Linked DNA regions of Pseudobacteriovorax antillogorgiicola. The protein of the gene in region 3 interacts with the protein of the main gene of each other region in a pairwise test. Links are inferred from orthologs where the notes say so. Each region holds a gene or a part of one and is shown on either strand. Other genes may lie near its edges.

The links.
Region 1: the proteins of B9N89_RS26060 (region 3) and B9N89_RS25405 interact in binary tests that used the Escherichia coli proteins (3 or more experiments, as listed by UniProt). The link is inferred for Pseudobacteriovorax antillogorgiicola from one-to-one orthologs.
Region 2: the proteins of B9N89_RS26060 (region 3) and plsB interact in binary tests that used the Escherichia coli proteins (3 or more experiments, as listed by UniProt). The link is inferred for Pseudobacteriovorax antillogorgiicola from one-to-one orthologs.

The regions. Positions count from the first base shown.
Region 1 is NZ_FWZT01000025.1:45,701-49,890, forward strand. The notes cover bases 920-3,694. They hold B9N89_RS25405 (acyl carrier protein), read left to right. Parts: upstream 920-2,071; coding sequence 2,072-2,317; downstream 2,318-3,694. Other genes in these bases: B9N89_RS25395 (7TM diverse intracellular signaling domain-containing protein), read left to right, coding at 920-1,057; B9N89_RS25400 (UDP-2,3-diacylglucosamine diphosphatase), read right to left, coding at 1,054-1,842; rpiB (ribose 5-phosphate isomerase B), read left to right, coding at 2,476-2,922; glyA (serine hydroxymethyltransferase), read left to right, coding at 2,939-3,694. Also shown: more of B9N89_RS25395, read left to right, coding at 1-919; more of glyA, read left to right, coding at 3,695-4,190. UniProt on the Escherichia coli protein: Carrier of the growing fatty acid chain in fatty acid biosynthesis.
Region 2 is NZ_FWZT01000014.1:17,496-22,041, forward strand. Bases 618-3,748 are described here. They hold plsB (glycerol-3-phosphate 1-O-acyltransferase PlsB), read left to right. Parts: upstream 618-1,017; coding sequence 1,018-3,480; downstream 3,481-3,748. Other genes in these bases: panC (pantoate--beta-alanine ligase), read left to right, coding at 618-1,015; rsgA (ribosome small subunit-dependent GTPase A), read left to right, coding at 3,481-3,748. In the rest of the region: more of panC, read left to right, coding at 170-617; more of rsgA, read left to right, coding at 3,749-4,546. UniProt on the Escherichia coli protein: Catalyzes the transfer of an acyl group from acyl-ACP to glycerol-3-phosphate (G3P) to form lysophosphatidic acid (LPA). This enzyme can utilize either acyl-CoA or acyl-ACP as the fatty acyl donor.
Region 3 is NZ_FWZT01000026.1:80,017-84,407, forward strand. What follows is about bases 503-3,478. They hold B9N89_RS26060 (acyl-CoA thioesterase), read left to right. Parts: upstream 503-1,768; coding sequence 1,769-2,188; downstream 2,189-3,478. Other genes in these bases: B9N89_RS26050 (Tex family protein), read left to right, coding at 503-896; mtnP (S-methyl-5'-thioadenosine phosphorylase), read left to right, coding at 898-1,776; hppD (4-hydroxyphenylpyruvate dioxygenase), read left to right, coding at 2,219-3,259. Outside these bases: more of B9N89_RS26050, read left to right, coding at 1-502; B9N89_RS26070 (alpha/beta hydrolase family protein), read left to right, coding at 3,510-4,367.

The DNA.
Region 1 (4,190 bases), on a different replicon or contig from region 3:
CCTCGCTATCATAGGTAATGTTTTTCATCTAATAGCTGTATCTAGTTTGGTTCTATCTGTATCTTCCTGTGTAGGATTTGCCATCTTCACATCCCTTTACAGATTAAGACAGGGTGAAAAAGTAGCCATACACCTACTTGCTGGATGGCTAGTACTCGCTGTCTCTATTGGCCTTTCCATGATGGTGAACTATGAATCCCTAGCGGTCCTCGCTTGGTCTCCATTTATTGGTATCGTTTTAGAAACCTGTATTTTCTCATTTGCTATGAGTATCAAAGCCAGACAAACTGAGCTTTCTGCACTAGCTGCAAAGAATCACTCCTACCAACAACTGCAAAAAGTTTTTTACCCCCATCAGATCCAGCAGATGGAGCAAGGAAACCAACTTGAATCAACAATGCCGTGCGGCACTGGCAAGGCTATTGCTCTCTCCTTTGATGCTGTCGCTAGTTCTGAGATCGACCCCAGCTTGGCCTTTCGCTTCTTTAGAGAGCTATTCTCACAGTTCAATGACAGGATCAGTCAAGGCTATCGTGCAGATCCCTTGCAAGCCAGCGCTCATAGGGTCAAAGAGATGGGTGACGGCTTTCTGTGTACCGTAAACTTTCCTTTTTTAGCACCTGATCAATCAGCAGGAGGACCCGAGAAAGAAGCCATCTTACTTGCCAAGGATATGATAAAAATATTCCAAAGGTGCCGCCAGCGGTTTTCCCTCGAAGGCATTAGTTTTTGCACCGCCGGGCTTGCCAAGGGGGACGTGTTGAGTTTTTTTCCAAGCAGTGAACCAGTGGACTACGATCTTTTTGGAGAGGCACTCATCCTCGCCACACGCTACGAGGAGTTTGCCATGAAGCTTGGCAAATCAAGACATCTTTCGGCTGATATTTTAGCGGTGCAAAGCGAGGTCTTCGAAGCTTTGCCTTCGCAGTCTATTGACCTGGAAAAGATCGACTTGAATGAGCTGGGATTCCAAGTGAGAAATGATCCTAACGCAAAAACTTGCTACATCCTCGTCGACCATGGAGAGTCACCCGAAGCAAGCAACGCTGCATCCTAGCCTTGGTTACCGGCAAGAAGTGGTTTGGCCGGCATAAGCTGTGGCCGCTTACTGGCTTCTTGAGGCAGCCACCTATGAAAGGCCCCTTCCCGAAACACCAAAAAGTTGGGCTTATCCCAGCAGTCCACACTAAAGACACCACCCTTTCGCCCGTCGCGACGGGATTCTGCATAAGGCACATGGAAGTGCCCAAACAAACCGTAGTCGTGGGCTGTGGTTTCGAGCCATGAGTAGACCGCACCCAGTATTGCGTCGTGATTGATCGTTCGATATTCATCTTGAGAGCGCGAGATATGAGCTCCCCGAGTGGCCAACCAGTTCATGAGGGGACCGGGCACTAGACGAGCCGCACCAGTAAGCCATTGTGACTTCACAACCTTTCGGAATTTCTTATACCGTTCGTGGGAATATATCATATCGCCATGAGCCATTTTGAACCGTTCTCCGGTGCTAATTTCAAGCTCAGCTTCTCCAGAAGGGTAAAACTCTACTCCTTCCCAGCCGAAATCCTTAATCCGAAACTCATGATTGCCTTCAAGGTAGATCACACGGGTTCCAGAAGCAGCCACGGCCTCCAAAGCCGCTCCAATAGCTTCAAACCGCCTCTGAAAATAGGGATGACTGCCAAGGCAGAAATCAAAAATATCCCCAAGGAAAACAAAGTACTCGACATTCCCTTCAGCAACTTGCCTCAGAGCCTTTAGAAGCAGACGACCCTTTTCATCATAGGCAGAATGCAGATGGATATCGGATGCCACCACTAGAGATGCGTTAAAATCTGTCAAAAGTTCACTCCTACCATCGTATCCCACCAATTGTACCTACCAGAAAGCCTACATACAGTAAATTAACTTGCAAAAATCGCTTTTTTAAAGCTACCTTGATTACAAATTCACTCATATTTACCGAAAGCCTATATGCGTCTTACCCTGCAATATTTTCTTGCATTCCACCCTAGATTTTGTTTTTTTAGTCTAACATTAGGCTTACATATGCCACTTTGGAGGTTTTAGCATGTCCGCAGATATCGAAGGAAAACTTAAGCAAATCGTCGTGAACCAACTTGGTGTTGAAGAAGCAGCAGTTGTTGGTAAAGCAAAATTCATTGAAGATCTAGGTGCTGATTCCCTAGATATCGTTGAACTTGTGATGGCTATGGAAGAAGCATTTGGCATCGACATCCCAGATGAAGAAGCTGAAGGCATCCGTACCGTTGAAGATGCAGTGTCTTACGTGAAAAAAACGCAAGACCTAGCTTAGGACTCCTCCGGAAATGCTGAAGTGCTGCGGAAGCGGGAGCCCACTTCTACTTTCTTATCACCCAAGTCGTTTCCGGTTGAGCCTGGGGCAATGAGTCCCCCCTCTCTTGCCTGAGTCGATTGTCTATCTAGGGTGGATAAGGCGCAACACATATGGGTATGAAAATCGGAATCGCCTCGGACCACGGAGGGCGAGAACTGAAACATCTCGTGGTCGAGTTTCTAGACTCACAAAATATCGAAGTTCAAGATTATGGCGTAGCAAGAGATGACGCCACCTCAGTTGACTACCCAGATTATGCAGAAAAACTAGCCAAAGATGTAGCCGCCGGCAAATGCGAGCGAGGCATCCTAATTTGCGGCACAGGTATTGGCATGTCAATAGCAGCAAATAAGGTCGCCGGTATTCGTGCAACTCTCGTTTGGGATGATTTTACGGCCAAAATGTCACGCCTCCACAATAATTCTAATGTTCTTTGCCTTGGGGAAAGAGTATTAAATCATCATAGAGCCCTTGATCTGGTTCAAATCTGGCTTGAAGCCTCGTTTGAAGGCAGCCGCCACCAGCGTCGGCTCGATAAAATCTCGGCACTAGAAACTCAATAAAACAAGGGACATCGTCATGAGCAAACCCTGGCAACAACTATCGGATTACGATCCTTTGGTTTTCGACCTCATCGAGCAAGAGTTAGAGCGACAGGAAACTGGTTTGGAGCTGATCGCGTCTGAGAACTTTGCGTCCCCTCGCGTGGTTGCGGCTGCGGGCAGCATCCTCACCAATAAATACGCCGAAGGCCTTCCTGGTAAGCGCTATTATGGCGGTTGTTCCAAAGTCGATGGCATCGAGCAGATTGCCATCGATCGTGCCAAGGAAATATTCGGAGCCAAGTTTGCAAACGTACAGCCTCACTCCGGTGCTCAGGCGAATGCTGCGGTTTATCTAGCCCTTCTCAGCCCTGGCGATCGAGTATTAGGCATGGACCTATCCCATGGGGGACACCTCACTCATGGCTCCAAGGTAAACTTCTCGGGAATCAATTATGAATCCCACTTCTATGGTGTAAGCCCCGAGTCGGAACTCCTTGACTACGACGAAGTGGAGCGAATTGCCACGGAAGTCAAACCCAAAATGATTATCGCTGGAGCAAGTGCTTACCCGAGAGAGATCGATTTCGCCCGCTTTAGGCAGATCGCCGACAAAGTTGGTGCCTATCTCTTTGTGGACATGGCTCATATTGCAGGGCTTGTCGCTGCCGGTGAACACCAAAACCCAGTGCCATTCGCCCATGTCGTTTCAACAACGACTCACAAGACCCTCCGTGGACCAAGGGGCGGCCTTCTCCTATGGAATGATGAGTCCTTAAAGATTAATAAGGCGGTTTTTCCTGGAACTCAAGGCGGACCTCTTGAGCATGTGATTGCAGCCAAGGCTGTAGCCTTCAAAGAAGCCCTTGAGCCAAGCTTCAAAGATTATCAGCAAAGTGTCAAAGCCAATGCAAAAGCGCTGGCCGAAGGACTGATGGAAACCGGCCTTCGTATAGTTTCCAACGGCACCGAGAATCACCTCGTCTTGCTCGACCTTTCCAGCACAGAAGTCAGCGGAAAAGACTTGGAAGAAGCACTTGGCAAAAGCCATATCACAGTAAATAAGAACACAGTGCCTCGCGAGACTCGCAGTCCCTTCGTTACCAGCGGTATCCGCTTGGGAACAGCAGCACTCACCACGCGTGGCATGGGACCTGAAGAGATGAAGCAGATTGCTGTTTGGATTCGACGGGCCTTCGATCACGTAGGTCAGGATGACGAACTGGCAAAAATTCACAAAGAGGTTGAGGCACTGACGGCTCGATTCCCACTTTATCCGGGTTGGAGCC
Region 2 (4,546 bases), on a different replicon or contig from region 3:
CTTACCTCTCTTTTCCCTATGTCGAATAGCCTTAGAATGCCTGTCTAAATTTTTAAACAGCTAGAATAATTAGAATTTTACTTCCTGACTTTGATTGCCTGCATTTTGGAATGCGTGTAATACTAGTGGTCTTGTGATTTATACACCGGGCCGGAGGAAAAATTTGTCCATTCGAAGCTTTATCGATCCCGTCGAGCTACGGCAGGAAATTGCAAATCTCAAGAAAGCAGGGGGGAAGATAGGGTTTGTACCAACAATGGGCGCCCTTCACCAAGGTCATCTTTCTCTTCTCCAGCAAGCGAAATCTGAGTGTGATTACGTGGTGGCGAGCATCTTTGTCAATCCCAAACAGTTTGGGCCAAACGAGGACTTCTCTAGCTATCCACGGATGATTAAGGAAGACTTGGAGAAGCTTGAAGAGCAGAACGTTGATGCTGTGTTTTTACCCAACGCAAGGGATATGTATCCCGAGGGCTTTCAAACCTATGTGGATAACGAAGAGATGTCCCAGGTGCTGTGTGGAGCAAATCGCCCAGGGCACTTTCGCGGGGTTTTGACAGTTGTGATCAAGCTTCTGAATCTCGTTAATCCAGATCTCGCCATATTCGGTAAGAAGGACTACCAGCAGCTCAAGGTGATTCAAGCGATGGCCCGAGATCTACATCTGCCGATGAGCATTGTGGGTGGTGAGATTGTGCGGGAGCCAGATGGCCTGGCGATGAGTAGCCGAAATCTTCGCCTGTCAGCAGAGGAACGGCAGCAAGCACCTCGATTGTACCAAGCTCTAGAAGGTGTTAGAGAAAGCTTCAACACAGGCAATCGCGAGCCTAAGTCCTTGCTAAGGAGCTTTCAAAAGCAAATGGAAGGGACTGGGTTTCGCTTGCAGTATGCAGAGATTCGCGACCAGGAGCACCTGGTCGAATTCACAGCTGAAATCGATAAGCCTGCAGTGCTTGCGGTGGCAGCGTTTTTAGGCTCAGTAAGGTTGATTGACAATATCGAGTTAGGAATATGAGAATGAGTTTTGTTCGGCACCAAATATCCCAGCTGTGGACCCTGTTGCTAAAGCCTATGATGCTCTGGATTGTCAGTCGTGCTAATCCGGAAACCCCCGGCAAGGAGTTCGATTCTAAGGAAGCCTTGATTGTTTATATTCTGCCGAAGAAGTCCTATCTCGATCGGATGGTGCTTGAGAACATGTGTCGCAAGCATAAGCTACCCATCCCAGAATATACCCTAGACGTGAAAAAGAAGCGCTCAGCGACCGTTGCCTTTCTATCCAATCCTGGTTTGTTCCGAAACCGTGTCACCCGTAAGTCCGGTCAGGATATCAAGACGATTGTTGAGCTTCAAAAGAAGTTTCCAGATCGCAAGATTCATTTGGTTCCTGTGTCCCCCTTCTGGGGTAAAAACCCAGGCCGTGGGGAAAATTCCATTTGGAAGCTCTTGTTTAACGATGACGAGAGTGCTGGTCGCTTGCAACGATTTTTGATCGTATTATTTCAGGGGCGCAACAATGTTGTCTATTTCTCGACGCCGTTTTCCTTTGATGATATTGCTCGTGGGGAAACTGATGTTGAGCGCCTGAGCCGTAAAACCAGGCGTGTCCTCCGGGTGCACTTCCGTAGGCAGCGCAATACAGTATTGGGCAAAGAGTTATATATCCGTGAGCAAGTGGTCACACGGGTGGCCAAGGGCAAGATGGTGCGCACCGTCATCGATCATGAAGTCAAGACCAAGTCCAGCCGCTCAACGGCACGGTCTTTAGAAACCAAAGCGCGCCGCTATACCCGAGAGCTTGCCGCAGACCAAATGTATACGATGGTCAGGGTCTTCGAGATCGTCCTCGGAAGGCTCTGGAACAAGCTCTTCGATGGCGTTGAAATCCAAAACTTGGAAAATGTGCGAACTCTCGCTGAAAAAGACTTTGAGATCGTGTATGTGCCGACTCATCGAAGTCACTTAGACTACCTCTTGACTAGCTATACCATCTACCAAAGTGGGATGCCTTCACCCCATATTGCGGCTGGGATCAATTTGAACTTCTGGCCTTTGGGGTGGTTTCTCAGGCGTGCCGGGGCATTCTTTATTCGTCGCTCATTCAAGGGTAACAGGCTCTACACTGCAGTAGTGAATGAGTATATTCACTACTTGCTGACCCATGGCTACCCGATGACTTTCTTTCCAGAAGGCGGGCGTAGCCGCACCGGTAAGCTATTGCCTCTGAAGACGGGCATGCTGGCGATGATTGTGCATAGCTTTGTCAGAAGCTCCCAACGGCCTGTAGCTTTGGTACCTGTTTATCTTGGCTACGATAAGGTGATGGAAGTTGGCAGCTATATGAGCGAACTCAGTGGTAGCAGCAAGAAAAAAGAATCGATTTTTGCGCTGCTCAAGGCCAGGAAACTCTTGCGATCTTACTATGGCAAGGCTTATGTCTCCTACGGTGAACCCATTGTGCTTTCAGAATATCTCGATCAACACCAACCTCAGTGGCGTGAAGTGGGTGACGAGGTGGAACGCCCTGACTGGCTTCCCCGTTTAGTCCAGAATCTGGGCTATGAGCTATCGGTTCGTATGAACCAGACAGCAGTGATGAGCCCCATTTCAATGGTCTCTCTCAGTTTGTTGTCGTCTTGGCAAAAGGCCTTACCCAAATCTGGAGTGCTGAGCTTTATCGATACCTTGATGGAGCTTCAGAATCATCATCCATACCATAGGAATCTCAAGTATCCGACCATGACGGCAGAGCAGGTTCTAGAGCAGGTGGGTAAGCTTAAAATGCATTCAGAGTTCAAGCACGCCGGCGGTGATGTCTTGCACTTGAGCGAAACGGAAAGCATTTTGATCTCCTACTACAGAAATAATGTGGTTCACTTGATTGCGATTCCGTCGTTGATTGCTCGGTTTTTCAAGCATCAGGAGCGTGTTCCACTTACTGAAATTGCTGAGGGGTGCTCTGAAATATATCCCTTCCTGAAGGAGGAGTTTTACCTTTCTTGGCCAGAATCTGAAGTTGTCAGCGTTGTTGAAGGGTATGCGGATGTGATGGTGAAGGTTGGGCTTCTGATGCGCGATGGTCCAGTGTTGGTAAGGCCGGTGCCGAGTTACGATCAGTCAGAAAACTTGAGCATCTTGGGTAACTCGTTGGGCCTCACCTTTGAGCGCTATACAATTACAGCAGCTCTTCTCGCGAGACATACCAAAGAGGGTTACGTGGATTCGAAGGCCTTTGAAATGCAGTGTCAAAAGATGGCGCAGAGGCTGGCGATATTGAATGGAGTTAATAATCCTGAGTTTGTTGAAAAGTCTTTTGTGGCCAAGCATGTGGCACTCCTTAAAAATAAGGGGCTTTTGAAACCCCAGGAAGACGGTAAGCTTCTCATCGATCCAAAAGTTTCTACTTTGGCTAGAAACGCGATGAAGCTGCTTAGCTACGATGCTCGGCATAGCATCGATCGTATTTTTGCAGGAAAGTAGATGGCACGTTGGAAATATAATAAAAATCGCGACGACGAGTACTTTCGCTATGACAAGATTCGCCGTGGCAAAGATAAGCGGAAGAAGAAGCAAGACGGCGAAGAAAAGTTCGTTCTCGACGAAGTGCAGTGGAAAAAGGAAGATGGTTGGTTCCGAGCCCGAGTGGTCGAGGTCCAGAAGCGATATGCCTTCGTTGCTCCTCAAGATGATGATGGCACGATTGATACCAAAGATGTTTGGTTGGGCACCGTCGCGAGAAAGTATCTTCAATCGAAGCGTATGGAACGCAACTCAGTTGCTGTAGGGGACGTTGTTCTGTGTCGCCCAACCGATGATCGAGAAGCTGATATCGAGACTGATATTCCCTGCTGTGTGATTGTAAACCTCGCTCCCCGGCATTCAGAAATCTCTCGCCGTGATCCTACCTCTCAAGAACGAAGTCATGTATTGGCAAGCAATGTGGATCAACTGCTCGTAGTTGCTAGTTATCAGTCCCCCCTTGTGAAATGGGGCTTGGTTGATCGCTACCTCGTGCTAGCTGAAGAGCAAGGAATCGAGCCGATCATCGTTCTCAATAAAGAGGACCTTTTAAAAGAAGAGTCTGAGGAATTTCGGCAACGGTGTCGGGAAGAAATCGAAACCTACCGGCGGTTGGGCTACCGGATCTTTTCCCTTTCCGTGCTTACTAATTCTAAAGACCCTGCCATCACGGAGATTGGTGAGTTAATGAAGGATAAGGTGACGATCTTGAGCGGCCATTCCGGGGTTGGAAAGTCTTCCCTAGTAAATATGTATCGGCCGGAAATTGTTCAAGAGGTGGAGCCGGATGCTGATATCTTTTACAAAGGTCGCCATACCACCACCTATGCGAGCTTTATAGGGCTCGACACCGGGGGTTATGTGATTGACACTCCTGGCATTCGAAGTTTTTTGCTGGGTGATCGCAGTAGCATCGACCTTTCCTACAGCTTTCGAGAGTTCCGGCCCTATATGGGGGCGTGTAAGTTTCGCGAATGTCGGCACATCGATGAGCCTGGCTGTGCAATTTTGGATGCCTTGCAGAAAG
Region 3 (4,391 bases):
AAGTTGTCGAAAGTTGTGTGAACCGGGTTGGTGTTAACGTCAACACAGCCAGTTATAAACTATTAAGCTACGTTTCGGGTATTGGCCCAAGCCTTGCCAAGAACATCGTGACCACTCGTGATAAGCAAGGTAAGTTTTCATCCCGACATATCTTGAATGACATCACTGGCTTTGGCCCGAAGGCCTTCCAACAAGCTGCTGGTTTCTTGCGCGTTCCTGAATCCACTAGCCCTCTGGACAACTCATCAGTACACCCAGAGAGCTATGAAATCGTAGAGCAGATCGTCAACGACCAGAAAAAAGATCTAAAAGAAATTATCGGCAATCGCGCCCTCGTTGAAGCAATTCCTTTAGAGAAATACGTAACTGCCACAGTCGGGATGCCGACTCTTCAAGACATTACCGCGGAATTGATTAAGCCGGGCCGTGACCCTCGGGAAGATGGCGCACGCTTGATGTACTCCGATGATGTAACAGAGATCGAAGATCTTACCGAAGGCATGATTCTGCCGGGAACTGTCACGAATGTTACCAATTTTGGAGCCTTCGTTGACATTGGAGTTCACCAAGATGGTCTTGTGCATATCAGTGAGCTGTCTGACAAGTTCGTTGATGATCCATCTAAGGTTGTTAGCGTCGGCGACGTAGTTGAGGTTCGCGTGATCGATGTGGACACAGCACGGCGCCGTATTGGATTGAGTCGCAAGCTCCAAGGCGGCAACAAACAGCAGAGTTCTGAGCCTCGGGGTAAACTCTCGACACCATCCAAGCGCGGACCTATTCGTCCTCGCCAAGGCACGGGTCGTAATCAAAAAGGCAAAAGCAACCGCCGCTCTGAACCGCAGCGTGAGTACACGATGGAAGACTTGATGGCTAAGTTCAACCAAAGGAAGTAGCATGGCTGAATACCCTGTAAAACTAGGCGTAATCGGCGGCTCCGGAGTTTATGAGATGGAAGGGGTCGAGTTGGTCAAACAACACGACCTCGAGACTCCATTTGGCAAGCCATCCGATAAAATCATGGAAGTTCGTCTCGAAGGCAAAACAGCTTACTTCTTACCGAGGCACGGCAAGGGCCATCGCTTGACCCCAAGCGAAGTGAACTATCGTGCCAATGTCTATGCTTTAAAATCTCTTGGTGTCACTCACGTGTTAGCTGTCAGTGCAGTTGGTATCATGCAAGAGGATATCCATCCCGGAGACATGGTTGTACCTGATCAGATGTTCGACCGAACGAAGGGTCAACGGGAAGCCAGCTTCTTCGGTAACGGTGTGGTCGGTCACATAGAGTTCGCCGACCCCTTCGACCAGGAGATGCTTTCTTTGGTTGCTCAGGCGGCGAAAGCGAAAATGGGCGATAAAGTTCACACCGGTGGTGCTTATGTCTGCATCGAAGGCCCTCAGTTTTCAACACGAGCTGAGTCGCGACACTATCGCGAAACCTTAAAGCCTTCGGTGATTGGCATGACAGGTCTGCCTGAGGCTAAGCTCGTACGAGAAGCCGAGATGTGTTACGGTATGCTCGCCTTGGCCACGGACTATGACTGCTGGAAAGAAGGTGCTGATGATGTTTCTGTGGAAGCTATTCTAGCAATCCTTAAAGCCAACAGTGAAAATGCTAAAGCCATTGTAAGGCAGCTTATTAGCAAGCTTCCGGAAGTGTCTAGCTCACCGAACTTGGAAGCAGCCAAGTTTGCAATCATCACATCGCCAGATGCTATTCCAGCACAGCGCCGCGAAGAGCTTGCCTTGCTTTATGGTAAATATCTTGGCTAGGCCTATAGGAGAGCTGGTGGGGGAATCCCGATTCCCCGTCTATTATGAAGACACGGACCTTTCGGGGTTCGTGTACCACGCCAACTATCTGAAGTACTTCGAACGAGCCCGCGAGCAGATTATAGGCATATCTTTTCTAAAGTCTTTATGGGACCAAGGTGTTCACTTCGTCGTTTCAGAATGTCAGCTCAAGTATCGTTTTCCTGCCAAGCACGGTGATGAAATCATCGTCCGCACCCAAGTATCATATAGTCAGTCACCGGCACTCTATTGCCAGCAGATAGCCTATGTGAATACAGGAAAGCAGGAACAGACGGTCGTCGAGGGGCAGATAACCTTAGTCACTCTTAATGCAAAGCATAAACCCATTCGACTGCCTGAATCTGTAATTCAGGCGTTTCAAGCACATTGACCCAACTTGGGCACACAAGGAGGATTGATTATGGCAGAGAATCCTGTAGGAATTAAAGGCTTCGACTTTATCGAGTTTAGTACTCCCGAGCCTGAGAAAATGCATCAGCTCTTCCAGATCTTGGGCTTCTCACGCACCAAGCGCCACAAAGAAAAGAAGATTGATTACTATCGACAAAACGATATTCACTTCTTCCTTAACACCGAGCCCGATTCGTTTGCTGTAACGTTCACTGGTAATCATGGCCCTTGCGCCTGCTCAACTGGCTGGCGAGTTGAGAATGCTGAGAAGGCTCTTAAAGTAGCTGTGGAACGTGGCGCGAAAGCGGCAGAAAAAGTTGATCTCGAACTAGATGGTAAGCCCATCCCAGCAATTTATGGTGTTGGCGAGAGTTTGATCTACTTTGTGGAAACTCCTTGCAATGACGACGTCCTAGGAAAAATGGGCTTCGAAGATCTTGATCAGCCAGACATGGTTGAGTCAAAAGGCTTCCACTTGATAGACCATCTCACCAATAACGTTTTTGAAGGAGAGCTAGTTCCACTTGCTAACTTCTATAAAGACGTATTTGGCTTCGAAGAAGTTCGCTACTTCGATATCGAAGGTGAAGAGACTGGGCTGCTATCCTACGCACTTCGTTCTCCATGTGGAAGCTTCTGCATTCCCATCAACGAAGGCAAAGAGGAGAAATCTCAGATTAACGAGTATCTGAGAGAATACAAGGGTCAGGGCATCCAGCATATTGCATTACTAACACCCAATATCCTTAAAGCTATGGACTCAATCAAGCCAGGTGAGCTAAAAACTCTGGATATTGATGCTGAGTACTATGACGAAGTTTTCCAGCGACTTCCCAATGTGAAGGAAGATCATAAGAAGATTCGAGACTACAACCTTCTCGTCGATGGTGACAAGGAAGGCTACCTCATCCAAATCTTTACTGAGAATGTGATTGGCCCGATCTTCTTCGAGTTCATTCAACGCAACAACCACTACGGTTTTGGTGAGGGCAACTTTGGCGCTCTTTTCCGTGCCATCGAGCGGGATCAGAAGCGTCGAGGCGTTCTTTAATTCTGCCTCAGTGTAAGGCTAGCCATTAGGTAGCCCTATCACTAAAGGAAGCAAAACCTATCATAGGTTTTGCTTCCTTTAATACCTCTGGTGGGATTCCTTATTTACTCTCGCAACACAGAAATAGCCCTAATCGAGCAGGCTAATTTAGCCCTCAACAAACAAGAATAACCAGACTTTCGAATTTTTCTTCACTTCCTCTTAATCTCAATATCGATTCACCGATAGCCTCACGAAACGGAGGTAGGTAATGAAATACATTAAGGAAGATTTAGCGTTTTTCAAAAGTCTCATGAAAGATAGCTACTCGGATGTGATGTCCCAAGTGGTAGGCGAGCTTGATGAGTTCAGTGAAGTGCTTCGTTTACCCCCCTTAAGGATGATGAACTCAGTCCGGAAGTATGCAGGAGTTGACGTTCCTTTGGTCGATTCTATTATTCCTCGCCAAGCTCTATTCGCTGATGGTGATCGCATCTTAAAGGTCAAGAAGCCTGTTGACTTTAGCCGCGATGATGAGATGTGGGTCTACATCAATGGCGTCATGGTTGACATTAATATGTTAGCTATCCAGGGTCGCTGGCTCTCCAAGCTACTAGGTAAAGAGTTTCTACTTCTTCACAACCCAACTGACGGCTTGTTTCTCGACCTATTCGAATCATTTTTAGGTAGAAACGTGGGAATTGATGCTCTTCCCGTTCGTTGGATGAAGACCAGGCTGGAAAACCTCCTCGACCAATACCCCGATGCTAGGCTCAACATTGTTGCTCATTCTCAAGGCTGTATCATACTCGGTAAATGCCTACACCACATAGCTCAAGAGCGCCCTGACCAACTTGATCGGATTCATATTTTTACGTTCGCTAGCCCCAGCAAATCCATCCCCCAAGTTGCATTTGCAGAGCATTACGCAAACTCGCAGGACCTTGTCGCTCAACTGGGGGTCTTACACCCGGATGTACCCTACGAAGGTAAAATTTTTCAGAGGGCGGGACGCGGCCACTGGTTTAATACTCATTACCTCGCATCATTGATGAAGGGCGAGTTTGGTGACACGGAGCTATATCGAATTATGAGAAGAAAAAATAGACATTTACGCTGCGTATCATAGCCGAAAGCCCCCGATCCTGTGGGG